3 regions of the Enterobacter sp. UNJFSC 003 genome follow, and region 3 is predicted to be linked to each of the others. Evidence: predicted binding sites of a transcription regulator. Region 3 holds the regulator's gene; each other region holds the start of a gene.
The links. Region 3 encodes sigma-54, which starts transcription at its own class of promoters, with help from an activator protein. Its sites were predicted from a motif close to GTTGGCACANNTTTCGCTNT; they were not measured.

Region 1: a site for sigma-54 is predicted at 3,176-3,195, ahead of hypA (hydrogenase maturation nickel metallochaperone HypA). Genes of this name have one in related genera too.
Region 2: a site for sigma-54 is predicted at 2,332-2,351, ahead of glnA (glutamate--ammonia ligase). Genes of this name have one in related genera too.

What each region holds. Positions count from the first base shown of each region.
Region 1 is NZ_JBAKHK010000010.1:71,080-77,251, forward strand. Features, by position in the region: gene hypE (hydrogenase expression/formation protein HypE) at 1-546, opposite strand, end outside; gene hypD (hydrogenase formation protein HypD) at 543-1,664, opposite strand; gene V5P19_RS18815 (HypC/HybG/HupF family hydrogenase formation chaperone) at 1,668-1,940, opposite strand; gene hypB (hydrogenase nickel incorporation protein HypB) at 1,931-2,794, opposite strand; gene hypA (hydrogenase maturation nickel metallochaperone HypA) at 2,798-3,148, opposite strand; gene hycA (formate hydrogenlyase regulator HycA) at 3,359-3,823, shown strand; gene V5P19_RS18835 (4Fe-4S dicluster domain-containing protein) at 3,894-4,502, shown strand; gene hycC (formate hydrogenlyase subunit 3) at 4,499-6,172, shown strand, end outside.
Region 2 is NZ_JBAKHK010000011.1:93,290-99,461, forward strand. Features, by position in the region: gene V5P19_RS19450 (MFS transporter) at 1-176, shown strand, start outside; gene typA (ribosome-dependent GTPase TypA) at 236-2,059, opposite strand; gene glnA (glutamate--ammonia ligase) at 2,448-3,857, shown strand; gene glnL (nitrogen regulation protein NR(II)) at 4,046-5,095, shown strand; gene glnG (nitrogen regulation protein NR(I)) at 5,108-6,172, shown strand, end outside.
Region 3 is NZ_JBAKHK010000006.1:148,070-154,241, reverse strand. Features, by position in the region: gene elbB (isoprenoid biosynthesis glyoxalase ElbB) at 1-392, shown strand, start outside; gene mtgA (monofunctional biosynthetic peptidoglycan transglycosylase) at 389-1,114, shown strand; gene npr (PTS phosphocarrier protein NPr) at 1,154-1,426, opposite strand; gene rapZ (RNase adapter RapZ) at 1,423-2,277, opposite strand; gene ptsN (PTS IIA-like nitrogen regulatory protein PtsN) at 2,323-2,814, opposite strand; gene hpf (ribosome hibernation promoting factor) at 2,897-3,184, opposite strand; gene rpoN (RNA polymerase factor sigma-54) at 3,207-4,640, opposite strand; gene lptB (LPS export ABC transporter ATP-binding protein) at 4,688-5,413, opposite strand; gene lptA (lipopolysaccharide ABC transporter substrate-binding protein LptA) at 5,420-5,974, opposite strand; gene lptC (LPS export ABC transporter periplasmic protein LptC) at 5,943-6,172, opposite strand, start outside.

The DNA of each region.
Region 1 (6,172 bases), on a different contig from region 3:
GGTCGCCCCGTGGCAGCCCAGCGTGCCGCTAACCAACAACACATCGCCTACCGCAAGCCGTTGAGCACCCCAGTGAATGTCGGCAGGGATAGCCCCCATTCCTGCGGTATTGATAAACAGTTTATCGGCTGCACCGCGCTGTACTACTTTGGTATCGCCGGTGACGATAGCAATACCCGCCTCGCGCGAGGTCAGGGCCATGCTGCTGACCACGGCGGCAAGCGTCTCCATCGGTAACCCCTCTTCCAGGATAAAGCCGCAGGAGAGATACCGGGGAATCGCGCCGCTGACGGCCACATCGTTTGCCGTACCGCAAACGGCCAGCTTGCCGATATCTCCGCCCGGGAAGAACAGCGGGTCAATGACATAGCTGTCGGTGGAAAAGGCCAGCCTGTCCCCTTGGGCAGTCAGCGTGGAGAGATCGATACGCGCCTGGTCCTCCTGCTCGGCCAGCCAGGGGTTGTTAAAGGCTTCCACAAACAGCTGAGTAATCAGCTGTTGCATCGCCTGTCCGCCGCTGCCGTGCGCCATGTCGACCCTGTTCATACTTCACTCTCCTGATTGCGATACTGATACCACGCGGCGCACGCTCCTTCAGAGGAGACCATCAGCGCGCCAAACGCCGTTTGCGGGTTACAGGTGTTGCCAAATAACGGGCAATGATGAGGTTTACATTTTCCGGTGAGCACGTCGCCGCAGCGGGCGCGGGGATCGTCACACACCTGCTGCGGCTGCGGGCGGAAATGCGTTTCGGCGTCGAATGAACGATAGTCTGGCGTGAGCCGCACGCCGGATTCGGCAATCAACCCCAGGCCGCGCCATTCGCTATCGCCCTCTACGCTAAACACGTCGGCGATAGCCTGCTGGGCATAAAGATTACCGATGTCTGGCACCACGCGGCGGTACTGATTTTCCACCGCGCTCAGGCCTGCTATTTTCTGCTCAACCAGCATGGTTACGCCTTGCAGTAGATCAAGAGGTTCGAAACCAGCCACCACTAAGGGCCGATGGTAGTCACTGGCGATAAACCCGTAGGCTTCGGTACCAATCACCATGCTGACGTGCCCCGGTGCCAGGAACGCGTCAATGCCGTTGTCCGGCTCGTCCAGCAGGCTGCGTAACGTTGGGATGAGCGTAATGTGTTGGCAGAAAAAGAAAAAGTTATCGATGTTGCGGGCTTTAGCCTGCTGTAGCGTGACGGCCGTGGCGGGCATGGTGGTTTCAAATCCCAGCCCGAAAAAGACGACCTTACGGGTAGGGTTGTCCGTCGCCAGCTTCAGGGCGTCCATCGGCGAGTAAAGGATCCGGACGTCCGCGCCGCGGGCTTTGGCCTGCAACAGCGAGCCCGTTTTCCCCAGCACGCGCATCGCATCGCCAAAGGTACAGAAAATGACGTCCGGGTGGCTGGCGATCTCGATACAGCTGTCGATGCGGCCCATCGGCAGAACGCAGACCGGGCAGCCGGGGCCATGGATAAACTCGATGTTACCCGGCAGCAGCTGGTCGAGGCCAAATTTGAAGATGGCGTGCGTATGCCCGCCGCACACTTCCATGATCCGCAGCGGTTTTTGCGCCGTGTAGTCCAGCAGCGTTGCCCGCGCTTTCAGACGATCGATAAGCTGCATCACCTGTTCAGGGGCACGATATTCATCGACGTAACGCATCATTTACCGCTCCTCGCCGTACAGCAGAGCGCCCACGTCAGGCTCCACGTCGAACATGTTTTGCAGGGCATCCAGCGTGTCGCGGGCTTCAGCTTCGTTAATCACGCTCATGGCAAAGCCCACGTGTACCAGCACCCACTGGCCCAGGCGCGAGGCACCGGCTTCATCCGTGCTGCCGACCAGCGTCAGGTCGACATCGCGCAGAATGCCGCAGACCTCCACTTTGGCCTGATTCCCGTCGATGGAATGAATTTGTGCGGGGACGCCTATGCACATCGTTCGCTCTCCAGCCAGCTCAACCAGCTTTCCATGCCGTCGCCGCGCGTGGCGGACACCTGCAGGATCGCAATCTCCGGGTTGACTTCGCGGGCGTAGGCCAGGCATTTGTCGACGTCGAAGTTTAGATACGGCAGCAGATCGACCTTATTGAGCAGCATCAGCGAGGCGGCGGCAAACATATGCGGATACTTCAGCGGCTTGTCTTCCCCTTCGGTCACCGAGAGCACGGCCACCTTATGCCGTTCACCGAGGTCAAAGCTGGCCGGGCAGACCAGGTTGCCCACGTTCTCAATAAACAGAATGCCGTTATCCGCCAGCGGCAGGCGCGGAGCGGCATCGGCAATCATCTGCGCATCCAGATGGCAGCCTTTGCCGGTATTCACCTGAATAGCCGGGGTGCCGGTTTCGCGGATCCGCGCCGCATCGTTCACCGTTTGCTGATCGCCTTCGATCACCGCACAGGAGACGCGGCCATTCAGACGTTTCAGCGTTTCCGTCAACAACGTGGTTTTGCCAGAGCCGGGGCTGGAAACCAAATTCAGCACCAGCTGTTTGCGGGTCGCAAAGCGTGCGCGGTTGCGGGCGGCAAGCCGATTATTTTTATCCAGCACGTTGATTTCGACCTCCAGCATCTGTCGCTGGCCGATCCCCGGCGCGTGTGCCCCCGCTGCGCCGTGGCCGTAATGCAGATCGCCTGCATCCGATCGCTGCGGCGCGAAGCTGACGCCGGTCAGCGCCGCTGCAGGGCGGGGCGCGGGTGAAAAGGGCGCGGAGCGAAACGCGGAGTGAGGACGGTGTTCATCTCCTTCTATATACAGGTTGCCTTCAGCGCAACCGCAGGTACTGCACATACTTTACTCCTTCTCGATTTCGAGGCGTTGGATCTGCATGCCGTCATCCGCCACGATGCGCACCCCGGCGCTCTGGCACTGCGGGCAGCGCTGAACCTTCGATGAAAGCAGGGTGACGTACGCCTGGCACTGTTCGCACCAGCACTCTGCCCGCTGCTCTTCAATATGAAGTTCACAGCCTTCCGCCAGCGTGCCGCGACACACCAGCTCAAAACAAAAGGTGAGGGCGCTGGTCTCGACGCAGGAAAATGCGCCGACCTTTAGCCAGACGCCGGTTACGCGTTTTGCATGGTTCTGCACTGCCTGCTGTTCGATGAGTTCCAAAGCCCGCTGGCAGAGGGTGATTTCGTGCATGACGTCTCCTCAATGAATTGCCCCTTCAATGCAATAACAATGCCAGCTTGATTTTTGTTAAGGCGTGACGATGTCAACGCTGTCGAAATGACACGTCGACACCCGCGTATTGACAGTGTACTTCACTATAAAAATCAATTAATTCAGCGTGTTAAAAATTGGCATGAAATCTGCTTAACAGCCGCTATCTCCATTAACCGGATACCTTTTATGACTATTTGGGAAATCAGCGAAAAAGCGGACTACATCGCGCAGCGTCATCAGCAGCTACAGGATCAGTGGCACCACTACTGCAACTCTCTGGTTCAGGGCATTACGTTGTCGAAAGCCCGTCTTCATCACGCCATGAGCTGTGCGGCGCAGGGGGATATGCGTTTCGTTCTCTTCGGCCACTTCACGATTTTCGTCACCCTGGCGGATACCTTCAACAGCCATACCATCGAGTATTACGTCGAGACAAAAGAAGGCGAAAAACAACGTATTGCGCAGGCGCAGCTGATGGCCGACGGCATGGTTGATGGGCACGTCAGCAACCGCGATCGCCAGCAGGTGCTGGAGCATTATCTGGAAAAAATTGCGCCTGTTTATAACGGTCTGTACGCCGCCGTTGAGCACGATCTGCCGGTGAACCTGAAACAGCTGTTGGACAGAAATGCGTCTGCAAACGTTGCCTGACAACCACGTGTCGAGAAGTGTCGAAAAGACAGTTTTTCGTCAAAAATGACCATCACCCGAGGATGACCCGGTGAACCGTTTTGTAATTGCCGATTCGACGGTCTGTATTGGCTGTCGAACCTGTGAAGCGGCGTGTTCGGAAACGCACCGCCTGCACGGGCTGCAGTCCATGCCGCGCCTGCGCGTCATGCGTAATGAAAAAGAGTCTGCCCCGCAGCTCTGCCACCACTGTGAAGACGCGCCGTGCGCAGGCGTCTGCCCTGTTAACGCCATCACCCGCATCGATGGCGCCGTACAGCTGAACGAAAGCCTGTGCGTAAGCTGCAAGCTGTGCGGCATTGCCTGCCCGTTTGGCGCCATTGAGTTTTCCGGCAGCCGTCCGCTGCATATTCCGGCGAACGCCAATACCCCGAAAGCCCCCTCAGCCCCTCCTGCACCGGCACGCGTAAGCTCGCTGCTCGACTGGGTGCCGGGCGTGCGCGCGGTGGCCGTGAAGTGCGACCTGTGCAGCTTTGATGAGCAAGGCCCGGCCTGCGTACGCACCTGTCCAACCAAGGCGCTGATTCTGGTCAACATTCGCGATATCGCCCGCACCAGCAAGCGTAAGCGCGAGCTGACCATCAACAGCGATTTTGGCGATCTGTCGCTTCTGCAGGCGCTTAATGAGGGGGCGAAATGAACGCAATCACTCTGATTAACAGCGCGGTGGCGTATTTTGTCGCCGCTGCGATTTTGGCGTGGCTCTGCGCTTTTCATAAAACCCTGAGCGGCTGGATCGCCGGAATTGGCGGGGCGCTCGGTAGTCTGATGACGCTGGCGGCGGGCGGCACGGTATTGCTTCGCGGACACGCCGCTAACGCGGTGATACCGCTTGTCCGCCACACCGTTGAGATCACCCCGCTGAATGCCATCTGGCTGGTGACCTTTGGCCTGTGCGGGCTGTTTATCAGCCTGTTTAATATTGACTGGCACCGTCATCAACACGCCAAAGCCAACGGTCTGCTGGTCAATATGCTGATGGCGACGGCGGTATGTGCCGTGATTGCCAGCAACCTCGGGGCGCTGGTGGTGATGGCGGAGATCATGGCGCTTTGCGGCGTATTCCTTACCGGATGCAGCGCCTCTGGCAAGCTCTGGTTTGCGCTGGGACGCCTCGGGACGCTGCTGCTGGCGCTGGCCTGCTGGCTGGTGTGGCAACGCTTCGGCACGCTGGACTTCGCTGCGCTCAACGGCCATCCCCTGGGGAATGATGTCTGGCTGCTGAGCGTGATCGGCTTTGGCCTGCTCGCCGGAATCATCCCGCTGCACGGCTGGGTGCCGCAGGCGCATGCAAATGCCTCCGCGCCCGCCGCCGCGCTGTTTTCTGTGGTGGTCATGAAAGTGGGTCTGTTCGGGATTCTGGCGATTACGCTGACCGGCGGACAACCACCGCTGTGGTGGGGCGTCGTGCTGCTGGTCGCCGGAATGATTACCGCGTTCGTCGGCGGCCTGTACGCGCTGATGGAGCACAATATCCAGCGTCTTCTGGCGTATCACACGCTGGAAAATATCGGCATCATTCTGCTCGGTATTGGCGCGGGCGTGACCGGGCTGGCGCTGAATCAACCGGCGCTGATTGCCGCCGGTTTTATCGGCGGTCTCTATCACCTCGTCAACCACAGCCTGTTTAAAAGTACCCTGTTCCTGGGCGCGGGAAGCGTCTGGTTCCGCACCGGCCATCGGGATATTGAAAAGCTCGGCGGGATTGGCAAAAAGATGCCGGTGATTTCACTGGCGATGCTGGTCGGGCTGATGGCGATGGCCGCGCTGCCGCCGCTGAACGGTTTTGCCGGGGAGTGGGTGATCTATCAGTCCTTCTTCGCGCTCGGCCAGAGCGACGCGTTTATCGCCCGTCTGCTGGGGCCGCTGCTGGCGGTCGGGCTGGCGATTACCGGGGCGCTGGCGGTGATGTGTATGGCGAAAGTCTACGGCGTCACCTTCCTCGGCGCGCCGCGCACCCGCGAAGCTGAAAATGCCTGCTGTGCACCGGTGTTGATGGGTGTGAGCGTGGTTGCGCTGGCGCTGTGCTGCATCGCGGGCGGCGTGGCCGCACCGTGGCTGCTGCCGCTGCTGGGAAGCGCTATTCCGCTGCCGCTGACCGTCGCGAATACCACCGTCTCTCAGCCCATGATCGCGCTGCTGCTGATTGGCGCACCGCTGCTGCCGCTCATCCTGATGCTGTTCTTCAAACGCGACCGGCTCACCTCCCGCTCGCGCGGTGCGGCGTGGGCCTGCGGCTACGAGCATGAACAGTCGATGGTCATCACCGCCCACGGTTTCGCCATGCCGGTGAAAGAGAACTTTGCCGCC
Region 2 (6,172 bases), on a different contig from region 3:
TCATTTTTCTCTGGCCCTGCGGACTGGCGATAGTTGCCGCCATCATCATGGGACTCTTTTATAAACTCAACGAAGCGCGTTTCGCGAGTATCATTGAGGAGATTGGCAAACGGAAAAAAGAGACGGGGTATTCGGCTGTTGTTACTCCTCCCACAAGGGCATCAGCGACTCCCTGACAGGCATAAAAAAAGCCGCTAAAAATCAGCGGCTTTTTGTTTATCTAAAAGAGACTAAATTAGTCTTCTTTTGGACCACGCATAGCGCGTTTACGATCGTTCTCGGTCAGGTGACGTTTACGGATACGAATAGACTGTGGAGTCACTTCTACCAGTTCGTCATCATCGATGAATTCCAGAGCTTGCTCCAGAGTCATCTTGATCGGTGGAACCAGAACCGTTGCTTCGTCAGTACCAGACGCACGCATGTTGGTCAGTTTCTTACCGGTCAGACAGTTTACAGTCAGGTCGTTAGAACGGCTGTGAATACCGATGATCTGGCCTTCGTAAACTTCTGCACCGTGACCCAGGAACAGCTTACCGCGGTCCTGCAGGCTGAACAGTGCAAACGCAACCGCTTTGCCCTGACCGTTGGAGATCAGAACGCCGTTGTTACGCTGGCCCACTTCGCCCGGACGAACGTCGTCGTAGTGGCTGAAGGTGGAGTACAGCAGACCCGTACCGGAGGTCATGGTCATGAACTCAGAACGGAAGCCGATCAGGCCACGGCTTGGGATCACGTAGTCGAGACGTACGCGGCCTTTGCCATCTGGATTCATGTTTTTCAGGTCGCCTTTACGCTCACCCAGAGCCTGCATGACAGACCCCTGATGCTGCTCCTCAACGTCCAGCGTGACGTTTTCGAACGGCTCTTGCTTACGGCCGTCGATTTCGCGGAAGATAACTTTAGGACGGGAAACCGCCATCTCGAAACCTTCACGACGCATGTTTTCGATCAGAACTGACAGGTGCAGCTCACCACGACCGGAAACGCGGAATGCATCAGCGTCTGGCGTTTCTTCAACGCGCAGTGCAACGTTATGCACCAGCTCTTTGTTCAGGCGATCAAGGATCTGACGAGAGGTAACGTATTTACCTTCTTTACCACAGAACGGAGAGGTGTTGACGTTGAAGAACATGGTTACAGTTGGTTCATCAACGGACAGGGCTGGCAGCGCTTCAACCGCCTGCGGATCGCAGATGGTATCGGAGATGTTCAGCTCACCCAGACCGGTGATTGCAATGATGTCGCCAGCTTCAGCAATGTCGCTTTCGATACGCTCAAGGCCCAGGTGAGTCAGTACTTTACCCACTTTACCGTTACGGGTTTTGCCTTCGCTATCGATGATAGTGACCTGCTGGTTAGGCTTAACTTTACCGCGCTTGATACGACCAATGCCGATTACACCAACATAGTTGTTGTAATCGAGCTGAGAGATCTGCATCTGCAGGGTGCCGTCGAGATCAACGTTTGGTGCAGGAACACGGTCAACAATCGCCTGGTACAGCGGGGTCATATCGTCAGCCATGTCTTCGTGGTCCAGACCTGCAATACCGTTCAACGCAGAAGCGTAAACGATAGGGAAGTCCAGCTGCTCGTCGGTCGCGTCGAGGTTAACGAACAGGTCGAATACCTGGTCAACAACCCAGTCCGGACGCGCGCCAGGACGGTCAACTTTGTTAATAACAACGATTGGCTTCAGACCATGGGCGAACGCCTTTTTGGTCACGAAGCGCGTCTGCGGCATTGGGCCATCCATTGCGTCAACGACCAGCAGAACGGAGTCTACCATGGACATTACACGTTCAACTTCACCACCGAAGTCGGCGTGCCCCGGGGTATCAACGATGTTGATACGGTAGTCATTCCATTTAATCGCGGTATTTTTCGCGAGGATGGTAATCCCACGTTCTTTCTCCAAATCGTTGGAGTCCATCACGCGTTCTTGAGTTTCGGCACGAGAGTCGAACGTACCGGATTGCTGCAGCAGCTTATCAACCAGGGTAGTTTTACCATGGTCGACGTGCGCGATGATGGCGATGTTACGCAAATTTTCGATCACAACTTTGCCTCAGGCATTTAGAAATAGCGCGTTATTGTACACGGATTAATCGCACTACAAAACAGGATCACAAAGATCTCCCGCAAACAAGTATTGCAGGGATGCTTTGTGATCGCTTTCACGGAGCGGTAAAAGGGCACTTTAACGTAAATTGCACCAATATGGTGCTCAATGTTCACATTGAAGCACTATACTGGTGCAACATGACCATCGTGGTGCAGCCCTTTTGCACTATGGTGCGCATGATAACGCCTTTTTGGGGTGTTTTAAAAGTTGGCACAGATTTCGCTTTATAAAAATACGGCAAAAAAATGGCACGCAGCCAGGCCAAAGCAGAATTTGAAGACCTCGTTACCACGACGACAATGACCAATCTGGAGAGTTAAGTATGTCCGCTGAACACGTTTTGACGATGCTGAACGAACATGAAGTGAAGTTTGTTGATCTGCGCTTCACTGATACCAAAGGTAAAGAACAGCACGTCACAATTCCTGCTCATCAGGTAAACGCCGAATTCTTTGAAGAAGGCAAAATGTTTGACGGCTCCTCCATTGGTGGCTGGAAAGGCATTAACGAATCCGACATGGTTCTGATGCCGGACGCGACCACTGCGCTCATTGACCCGTTCTTCGAAGAGCCTACTTTGATCATCCGTTGCGATATCCTCGAGCCAGGCACGCTGCAGGGTTACGACCGCGACCCACGCTCCATTGCTAAACGCGCTGAAGAGTATCTGCGTTCTACCGGCATTGCAGACACCGTTCTGTTCGGGCCAGAACCAGAGTTCTTCCTGTTCGACGACATTCGTTTCGGCGCGTCAATTTCAGGTTCTCACGTTGCTATCGATGACATCGAAGGCGCATGGAACTCTTCCACCAAATACGAAGGTGGTAACAAAGGTCACCGTCCAGGCGTGAAAGGCGGTTACTTCCCGGTTCCTCCGGTCGATTCTTCACAGGACATCCGTTCTACCATGTGTCTGATCATGGAAGAGATGGGTCTGGTTGTTGAAGCGCATCACCACGAAGTTGCAACCGCTGGCCAGAACGAAATCGCTACCCGCTTTAACACCATGACCAAAAAAGCGGATGAGATTCAGATCTACAAATACGTTGTTCACAACGTTGCGCACCGTTTCGGTAAAACCGCGACCTTCATGCCAAAACCAATGTTTGGTGACAACGGTTCCGGTATGCACTGCCACATGTCTCTGTCCAAGAACGGTACCAACCTGTTCTCTGGCGACAAATATGCGGGTCTGTCTGAGCAGGCGCTGCACTACATCGGTGGTGTTATCAAACACGCTAAAGCGATCAACGCCCTGGCGAACCCAACCACCAACTCCTACAAGCGTCTGGTCCCAGGCTACGAAGCACCAGTAATGCTGGCGTACTCTGCCCGTAACCGTTCTGCTTCTATCCGTATCCCGGTAGTTGCGTCTCCAAAAGCACGTCGTATCGAAGTGCGCTTCCCTGACCCAGCAGCTAACCCATACCTGTGCTTCGCAGCACTGCTGATGGCAGGTCTGGACGGTATCAAGAACAAGATCCACCCAGGCGAAGCCATGGACAAAAACCTGTACGATCTGCCGCCAGAAGAAGCGAAAGAGATCCCACAGGTTGCAGGCTCTCTGGAAGAAGCACTGAACGCGCTGGACGCTGACCGCGAGTTCCTGACCGCAGGCGGCGTGTTCACCGATGAAGCTATCGATGCTTACATCGCGCTGCGTATTGAAGAGAACGACCGCGTGCGTATGACGCCACACCCGGTTGAATTCGAACTGTACTACAGCGTTTAAGTTTTAACGGGTTTCGCGCGACCTTTTACGCGCGACCCGTAAGCAGTTTTTTAGTTGTTGCCGTGGAAACTTTCAGCCCATCTTCGGATGGGCTTTTTTGACCACCAACAACCTGATCTCACGGGCTTTTTACCGCAAAAAAGCTATACTGCACTAAATTAGTGCAAACAACTCCAGGAGACTGCTGAATGGCAACTGGCACGCTGCCCGATGCTGGGCAGATCCTCAATTCTTTAATTAACAGCATCTTGCTGGTCGACGACGAGCTGGCCGTACACTACGCCAACCCGGCGGCGCAACAGCTGCTCGCCCAGAGCGCACGCAAACTGTTTGGTACCCCACTTCCAGAATTACTGAGCTATTTTTCGCTGAACATTGGTCTGATGCAGGAGAGTTTGCAGGCCGGTCAGGGGTTCACCGATAACGAAGTGACGCTGGTCATCGACGGTCGCTCGCATATTCTGTCGCTCACCGCACAGCGTCTGCCTGAGGGGCTTATCCTGCTCGAAATGGCACCGATGGACAATCAGCGTCGACTTAGCCAGGAGCAGCTCCAGCATGCACAGCAAATTGCAGCGCGAGACCTGGTGCGAGGTCTGGCCCATGAAATCAAAAACCCATTGGGCGGGTTACGCGGGGCGGCACAGCTATTAACGAAAGCGCTGCCCGATCCTGCCCTGGCGGAATATACCAACGTCATTATTGAGCAGGCAGACCGCCTTCGTAATCTGGTTGACCGTTTGCTCGGGCCACAACAGCCCGGCATGCATGTTTCAGAAAGCATTCATAAGGTTGCTGAACGGGTGGTGAAACTCGTTTCGATGGAGCTGCCGGATAACGTCACGCTGGTGCGTGATTATGACCCTAGCCTGCCGGAACTGGCTCATGACCCGGACCAAATTGAACAGGTTCTGCTGAATATTGTACGTAATGCGCTGCAGGCGCTGGGGCCAGAAGGCGGGGAAATCGTTCTGCGCACCCGCACCGCGTTCCAGCTCACGCTCCACGGCGTACGCTACCGTCTGGCGGCACGCATCGACGTAGAGGATAACGGGCCAGGGATCCCGTCCAATTTACAGGACACCCTGTTCTACCCGATGGTGAGCGGACGCGAAGGCGGCACCGGCCTGGGATTATCCATCGCCCGCAGTTTGATCGATCAACACTCTGGCAAAATTGAATTTACCAGTTGGCCGGGCCATACCGAGTTTTCGGTTTTCCTGCCGATTAAAAAATAAAAGGTGACGTTTATGCAACGAGGGATAGTCTGGGTAGTCGATGACGATAGCTCCATCCGTTGGGTGCTTGAACGCGCGCTCACTGGGGCAGGATTAAGCTGCACGACGTTTGAGAGCGGCAGCGAAGTGCTCGATGCACTCACCACCAAAACGCCGGATGTTCTGCTCTCGGATATTCGCATGCCGGGTATGGACGGGCTGGCGCTTTTAAAACAAATCAAACAGCGCCATCCTATGCTTCCGGTCATCATAATGACGGCGCATTCCGATCTGGACGCCGCCGTGAGCGCTTACCAGCAAGGGGCGTTCGATTACCTGCCAAAACCCTTTGATATCGACGAAGCGGTCGCGCTGGTAGAACGTGCTATTAGCCACTACCAGGAACAACAGCAGCCGCGTAATGCTCCTGACTTTGGGCCAACGACGGACATCATCGGCGAAGCGCCGGCCATGCAGGATGTGTTTCGCATTATTGGCCGTCTGTCGCGTTCGTCCATTAGCGTATTGATTAACGGTGAATCAGGAACCGGTAAAGAGCTGGTTGCCCATGCGCTGCATCGCCATAGCCCACGAGCCAAAGCCCCCTTTATCGCCCTGAACATGGCGGCAATCCCAAAAGATTTGATTGAATCCGAGCTGTTCGGCCATGAAAAAGGGGCTTTTACCGGTGCAAATACCATTCGGCAGGGACGATTTGAACAGGCCGACGGCGGAACACTTTTCCTGGATGAAATCGGCGATATGCCGCTGGATGTCCAGACTCGCCTGCTGCGCGTATTAGCTGACGGACAGTTTTATCGCGTAGGCGGTTATGCCCCGGTGAAAGTGGATGTGCGGATCATCGCCGCGACGCACCAGAATCTGGAGCTACGCGTGCAGGAGGGGAAATTCCGCGAGGATTTATTCCACCGCTTGAACGTGATCCGCGTCCATCTTCCGCCGCTGCGTGAACGTCGCGAAGATATTCCACGTCTGGCTCGTCACTTTCTACAGGTGGCTGCCCGCGAACTGGGTGTCGAAGCCAAACTGCTGCACCCGGAGACCGATGCCGCCCTCACCCGCCTGGCATGGCCAGGT
Region 3 (6,172 bases):
CGTTAATTGTGCCGGGCGGCTTTGGTGCGGCCAAAAATCTGAGCAACTTTGCTTCACAGGGCGCGGAATGCCAGGTTGATGCGGATCTCAAAGCGCTGTCTCTGGCAATGCATGCGGCGGGTAAGCCGCAGGGCTTTATCTGTATAGCGCCGGCGATGTTGCCCAAAATTTTTGATTTCCCACTGCGTCTCACCATTGGGACCGACATTGATACCGCAGAAGTCATCGAAGAGATGGGCGGCGAGCACGTACCGTGTCCGGTTGATGACATTGTGGTGGATGAGGACAACAAAATTGTCACCACGCCTGCGTATATGCTGGCGCAAAATATTGCCGAGGCCGCCACGGGTATTGAAAAGCTGGTGGACCGCGTGCTGGTTCTCAGTGAATGAGGCGTAAAGTCGGTGCAGGTGCGTGGGTAAAACGCATCCTGCTGCGCGTCGTGCTCGTGCTGGCCGTCTTCTGGGGCGGTGGAATCGCTTTATTCAGTATTCTGCCGGTGCCGTTTTCGGCCGTTATGGTCGAACGTCAGATTGGAGCATGGTTCATCGGCGATTTCGGCTATGTCGCACACTCCAATTGGGTGAGCGCGGATGAGATCTCGCCGTTCATGGGGTTGGCGGTGATCGCGGCAGAAGACCAGAAATTCCCGGAGCACTGGGGATTTGACGTGACAGCCATCGAGAAGGCACTTGCCCATAACGAGCGCCATGAAAATCGCGTGCGAGGGGCGTCGACGCTATCGCAGCAGACGGCAAAAAATCTGTTTTTATGGGATGGCCGAAGCTGGGTTCGAAAAGGGCTGGAAGCCGGATTGACGCTGGGGATGGAAACGGTCTGGAGCAAAAAACGCATTCTAACCGTTTATCTTAATATTGCGGAGTTTGGTGACGGCGTGTTTGGCGTCGAGGCTGCATCGCAGCGCTATTTTAATAAGCCCGCCAGCCGGCTGAGTATGTCCGAAGCCGCGCTGTTAGCTGCTGTACTCCCTAATCCGATCCGTTTTAAGGCCAATGCTCCCTCGGGCTACGTGCGAAGCCGTCAGGCGTGGATCATGCGCCAGATGCGTCAGTTGGGCGGAGAAGGTTTTATGCAGCGTAACAATCTGATGTAGGGCGGGTAAGCGCAGCGCCACCCGCCGACGTGGCGGACGTTAGTCTTCGTCAAACCCGGCATTAAACAGAGCAACCACCGCCGCCAGCGCTTCCTCTTCCTGAGGGCCGGTCGCTTCGACTTCAATTTGACGGCCTTTGGCTGAGTCCAGCATCAGCAGGGCTATCACGCTGTTGGCTTCCGCTTCGGTGCCTTCATCGTTACGCAGCAGGACTTCTGCATCGAAACCCTGCATCAGCTCAAACAGCTTCATCGCCGGGCGTGCATGCATGCCCAGCTTATTGGTGATCTCAACAGTCTGTTTTACGGTCATGTTTTACGTTTTTCCAGCGTGCGATGACGGGACTGAACGTTCTTGCCGCGTGAACGGAAATAGTCGGCCAGCTGTTCGGCAATATAAACCGAACGATGTTTACCGCCGGTACAGCCAATCGCCACCGTCAGATAGCTACGATTGTTTGTCTCCAGCATTGGTAACCATAGCTCAAGGTAGCTTCGCGTCTGGTAGATAAAATTGTGAACTTCTGTGTGCCTGTCGAGGAACGCCGCAACGGGTTTATCCAGACCGGTCATTGGACGCAGTTTAGGATCCCAGTGCGGGTTAGGCAGGAAGCGCACGTCGAAAACATAATCCGCATCGATAGGGATACCGTGCTTGAAGCCGAATGATTCAAACACCATTGTCAGCTCTCGCTCGCGTTTGCCCAGCAGTCGGGTACGCAGCATCTCCGCCAGCTCGTGAACGGACATCTCTGAGGTGTCGACAATCAGATCCGCGCGTGAACGCAGCGGCTCCAGCAAATCACTCTCTTCATCGATAGCGCTCTCCAGTGAAAGGTTCTTACTGGAAAGCGGGTGCAGACGACGGGTGTCACTGTAACGACGGATGAGCGTATTGCGGTCAGCGTCAAGGAACAGCAGCTGAGGCGAGAAGGTATCAGGCAGATTGCTCATCGCCTGCTCAAAGATTTCAGGTGATTCCGGCATGTTACGGACGTCGATGCTGACGGCCGCAGAAATCTGTCTTTCCGCAAGCGTCCGCGCCAGATCGGGCAACAACACCACCGGCAGGTTATCTACGCAGTAAAAACCCATATCTTCCAGTGCGCGCAGGGCGACGGATTTTCCCGACCCCGAACGACCACTGACGATCATCAGCACCATGTTCCGTTTCTCCTCAGGACAACAGATGTGAAGGCCATCTCCCGGTTATGCATCATCCTGAATGCCTTCTGCTTCAGTGATAATTTGATAAAGTTCTTCATCACTCTGGGCTGAACGCAGTCGACGGCAAATGGTTTTATCGGCAAGGCGTTTTGCCACCAGTGACAGCGTATGCAGATGGGTCTTCGTCTGGTCAGCAGGCACCAGCAGCGCGAAGAGGAGGTCGACCGGCTGGTTATCGATAGCATCGAAGGCGATAGGCGTTTCAAGCTGCACAAACACGCCGACGGCACGCAATGTGTCTTCTTCCAGTTTGCCATGCGGGATCGCGATGCCGTTGCCGATGCCGGTACTGCCCATTTTTTCACGGGTCAGAATGGCTTCGAATACGACCTGTGGCGGCAGGCCCAGCTGTTTTGCGGCCAGTTCACTGATGATCTCCAGCGCACGTTTCTTGCTCTGGCAGTGAACGCCACTGCGGGTACATTCCTGGTTAAGGACATTGCTCAGTTGAAGAGCGGAATCGTTGTTCATCATAATTTCACCTAAGCGCTAACTGTACAAATGGCCTGTTGTGTTTCACAACAGGCCTTCCTGCACCCGTTAACTGCCCGGACAATTAGTGTTGTTTCAGTTTGTCTTTATGTTTATTAAGCTGTCGCGCAAGCTTGTCAATCAAGCCGTCGATAGCCGCGTACATGTCTTGCCCTTCCGCACTAGCATGGAGTTCACCCCCGTTAACGTGCAGGGTTGCATCCGAGATATGAGTCACTTTCTCCACTTTCAACACAATATAGACCTGATTGATCCTTTCGAAATACTGCTCGAGTTTCGCGAATTTCGTGTTCAGGAAATCGCGTAAAGCCTCAGTAATCTCGACATTTTGTCCAGTGATGTTGAGCTGCATAGTGTCTTCCTTATCGGTTGTGTCAGACCAGCTGTTTACGCTGGTTGGACGGCGGAATGGATAAAGACTCTCGATACTTCGCAACGGTACGACGTGCCACCATAATACCCTGGTCGGACAACATGGTGGTTAACTTACTGTCGCTCAGTGGCTTCGCGGGGTTCTCCGCGGCGATCAACTTCTTCACCAGGGCACGGATTGCCGTGGATGAGGCTTCGCCGCCACCCTCAGTATTCACATGGCTGGAGAAGAAATACTTAAGCTCAAAAATACCGCGCGGACTGTGCAAATACTTTTGCGTCGTCACGCGAGAAATGGTGGATTCGTGCATCTCGACGGCCTGGGCGATGTCTGCCAGAACCATCGGCTTCATAAACTCTTCACCTTGCTCAAAGAAGGCCTGCTGCTGTTCGACAATACAGCGACTGACGCGGAGTAGCGTATCATTTCTGCTCTCAAGGCTTTTGATCAACCATCGCGCTTCCTGCAGATTGCTTCGAATATATTGATTGTCGGAGTCGTTACGCGCGCTGGTGCACATGGAGGCGTATTGCTGGTTGATTTGCAGGCGAGGAATACTGTCTGAGTTCAGTTCAACGACCCAACGGTCATTGTGCTTTCTGACCAGTACATCAGGGATGACATACTCGGGTTCGCTGGTCTGGATCGACTGACCAGGGCGCGGATCGAGCGACTGGATCAGGTTAACCGCTTCCTTCAGCACGTCTTCCTTCAGGCGCGTGACGCGCATCAGGGTGCGGAAATCATGGTTGGCCAACAGATCCAGATGATCGCTGATGATGAGACGGGCCTCATTGATCCACGGCGTTGCTTTGTCGAATTGCGAAAGTTGGATCAGCAGGCAGTCCCGCAGATCTTTCGCCGCCACGCCTACCGGATCGAAGCGCTGTATACGCTTTAAAACGGCTTCAATCTCTTCAAGTTCGATCTCTTCATCGCCGATGCTTTCCAGAATATCGTCCAGCGTGACGGTCAAATAGCCGGTGTCATCAACGGCATCGACAATGGACGTCGCAATGGCACGATCGGTATCGGAGAACGGGGTGAGCTCCACCTGCCACATGAGGTAATCCTGCAGTGACTGAGTGGTTTCACCCTGATAAACCGGTAGCTCATCGTCCTGGTAGTCTGCACGCGTTCCGGAAGGGGTTCCGGCGGTGTAGATTTCATCCCAGCTGGCATCCAGCGGAAGCTCGTCCGGCATCTCTTTTTGTTCGAGCGCATCAGCGGTGTCGAGCGTTTCAGTGTCCTGCGTTTGCTGAGTGTCTACCTCTTCATGAAGATCGGTTTGCTCCAACAGCGGATTGCTGTCCAGCGCTTGCTGGAGCTCCTGCTGGAGTTCTAAAGTGGACAGTTGCAACAGACGGATTGCCTGCTGTAACTGCGGCGTCATTGCCAATTGTTGGCTGAGCCTTAATTGCAAACCTTGCTTCATGTTCAGAGCATTTTTCTCCGGTTCGGCGTTACGTTACCTCTACCCTATCAGAGTCTGAAGTCTTCCCCAAGGTACACGCGCTTAACATGTTCATCTTCGAGGATTTGCTGCGGCGTACCGTGAGCGATCAGATGGCCCTGACTTACGATATAGGCACGTTCACATACGGCCAGCGTTTCACGGACGTTGTGGTCAGTGATCAACACGCCCAGCCCGCTGTCGCGCAGGTGCTCAATAATGCGTTTAATGTCGATAACGGAGATGGGATCAACGCCCGCAAAGGGTTCATCCAGAAGGATAAATTTCGGATTGGCCGCCAGCGCACGCGCAATTTCTACACGTCGACGTTCACCACCGGATAATGCCTGACCGAGGCTATCGCGAAGATGTTCAATGTGGAACTCTTCCATCAGCTCATTGGCGCGATCCTGACGCTGTTCGCTGGTCAGATCGTCACGAATTTGCAGAACCGCCATCAGGTTATCGAAAACGCTGAGTCGGCGGAAAATAGACGCTTCCTGAGGCAAATAGCCGATACCACGACGTGCGCGCGCATGCAGCGGGAGCAGGCTGATGTCTTCATCATCGATGATGATGTTGCCTGCGTCGCGCGACACAATGCCCACGACCATGTAGAAGGTGGTGGTTTTACCCGCACCGTTCGGGCCAAGCAGACCCACAATTTCGCCGGAGTTAACGGTCAGACTGACATCTTCTACGACACGGCGACCCTTGTAGGCTTTCGCGAGATTTTTTGCAGTTAATGTTGCCATAACGAATTAGTTACTCTTCTTCTGTGCCGGGGCCTGGCTTTTGCCTTTATCCTGCAGCTGCGAAGGAACAAGCACGGTGGTGACGCGTCTTCCTTTCTCGCTGGAGGCCTGCATTTTTTGCTCTTTCACCAGATAGGTGATCCGATCGCCGGTGATATTGCTGTCGAGCTGTTCCAGATACGCATTACCGGTCAGGATCACCAGATCCTTCGCCAGCTCATAGTGCATATGCGAGGCGCGACCTTTCACCGGTTTGCCGTTGTCCTGCATCTGATAGAACGTGGCAGGGTTGCCGTAGCCATCAATAATCTCTTTGCCCTGTTCGCCACCAGGGCGAGTGACGACCACTTTGTCGGCGTTAATTTTGATGGTGCCCTGGGTCATGACGACGTTGCCCGTGAAGGTGACGACGTTCCCCTGCATATCGAGAGACTGGGTATCAGACTCGATATGAATCGGCTGTTCAGTGTCTCCCGTCACAGCAAACGCGGGAAGACTGGTTGCCAGTATCGCACTGGCGATAATTACTTTAAGGCTGAGTTTGTTTGTTTTGAATTTCATAGGAGGTTCTAACCTTTTCAATCAGCTCGGCGTTTTTGCTGCGTAAGTTCCCGCGCATTCTCAGACCGCTGGAATTAAATGTTGTGCCATACAGGGTGACCAGATCCTGAGAGGTTACATCCTGAGTCACCAGGTTTATCTGGGCGTTATCCGTCGTGATTTTGCGCAGTTGCGAGTCAGGCGCCAGGGCGTTGACTT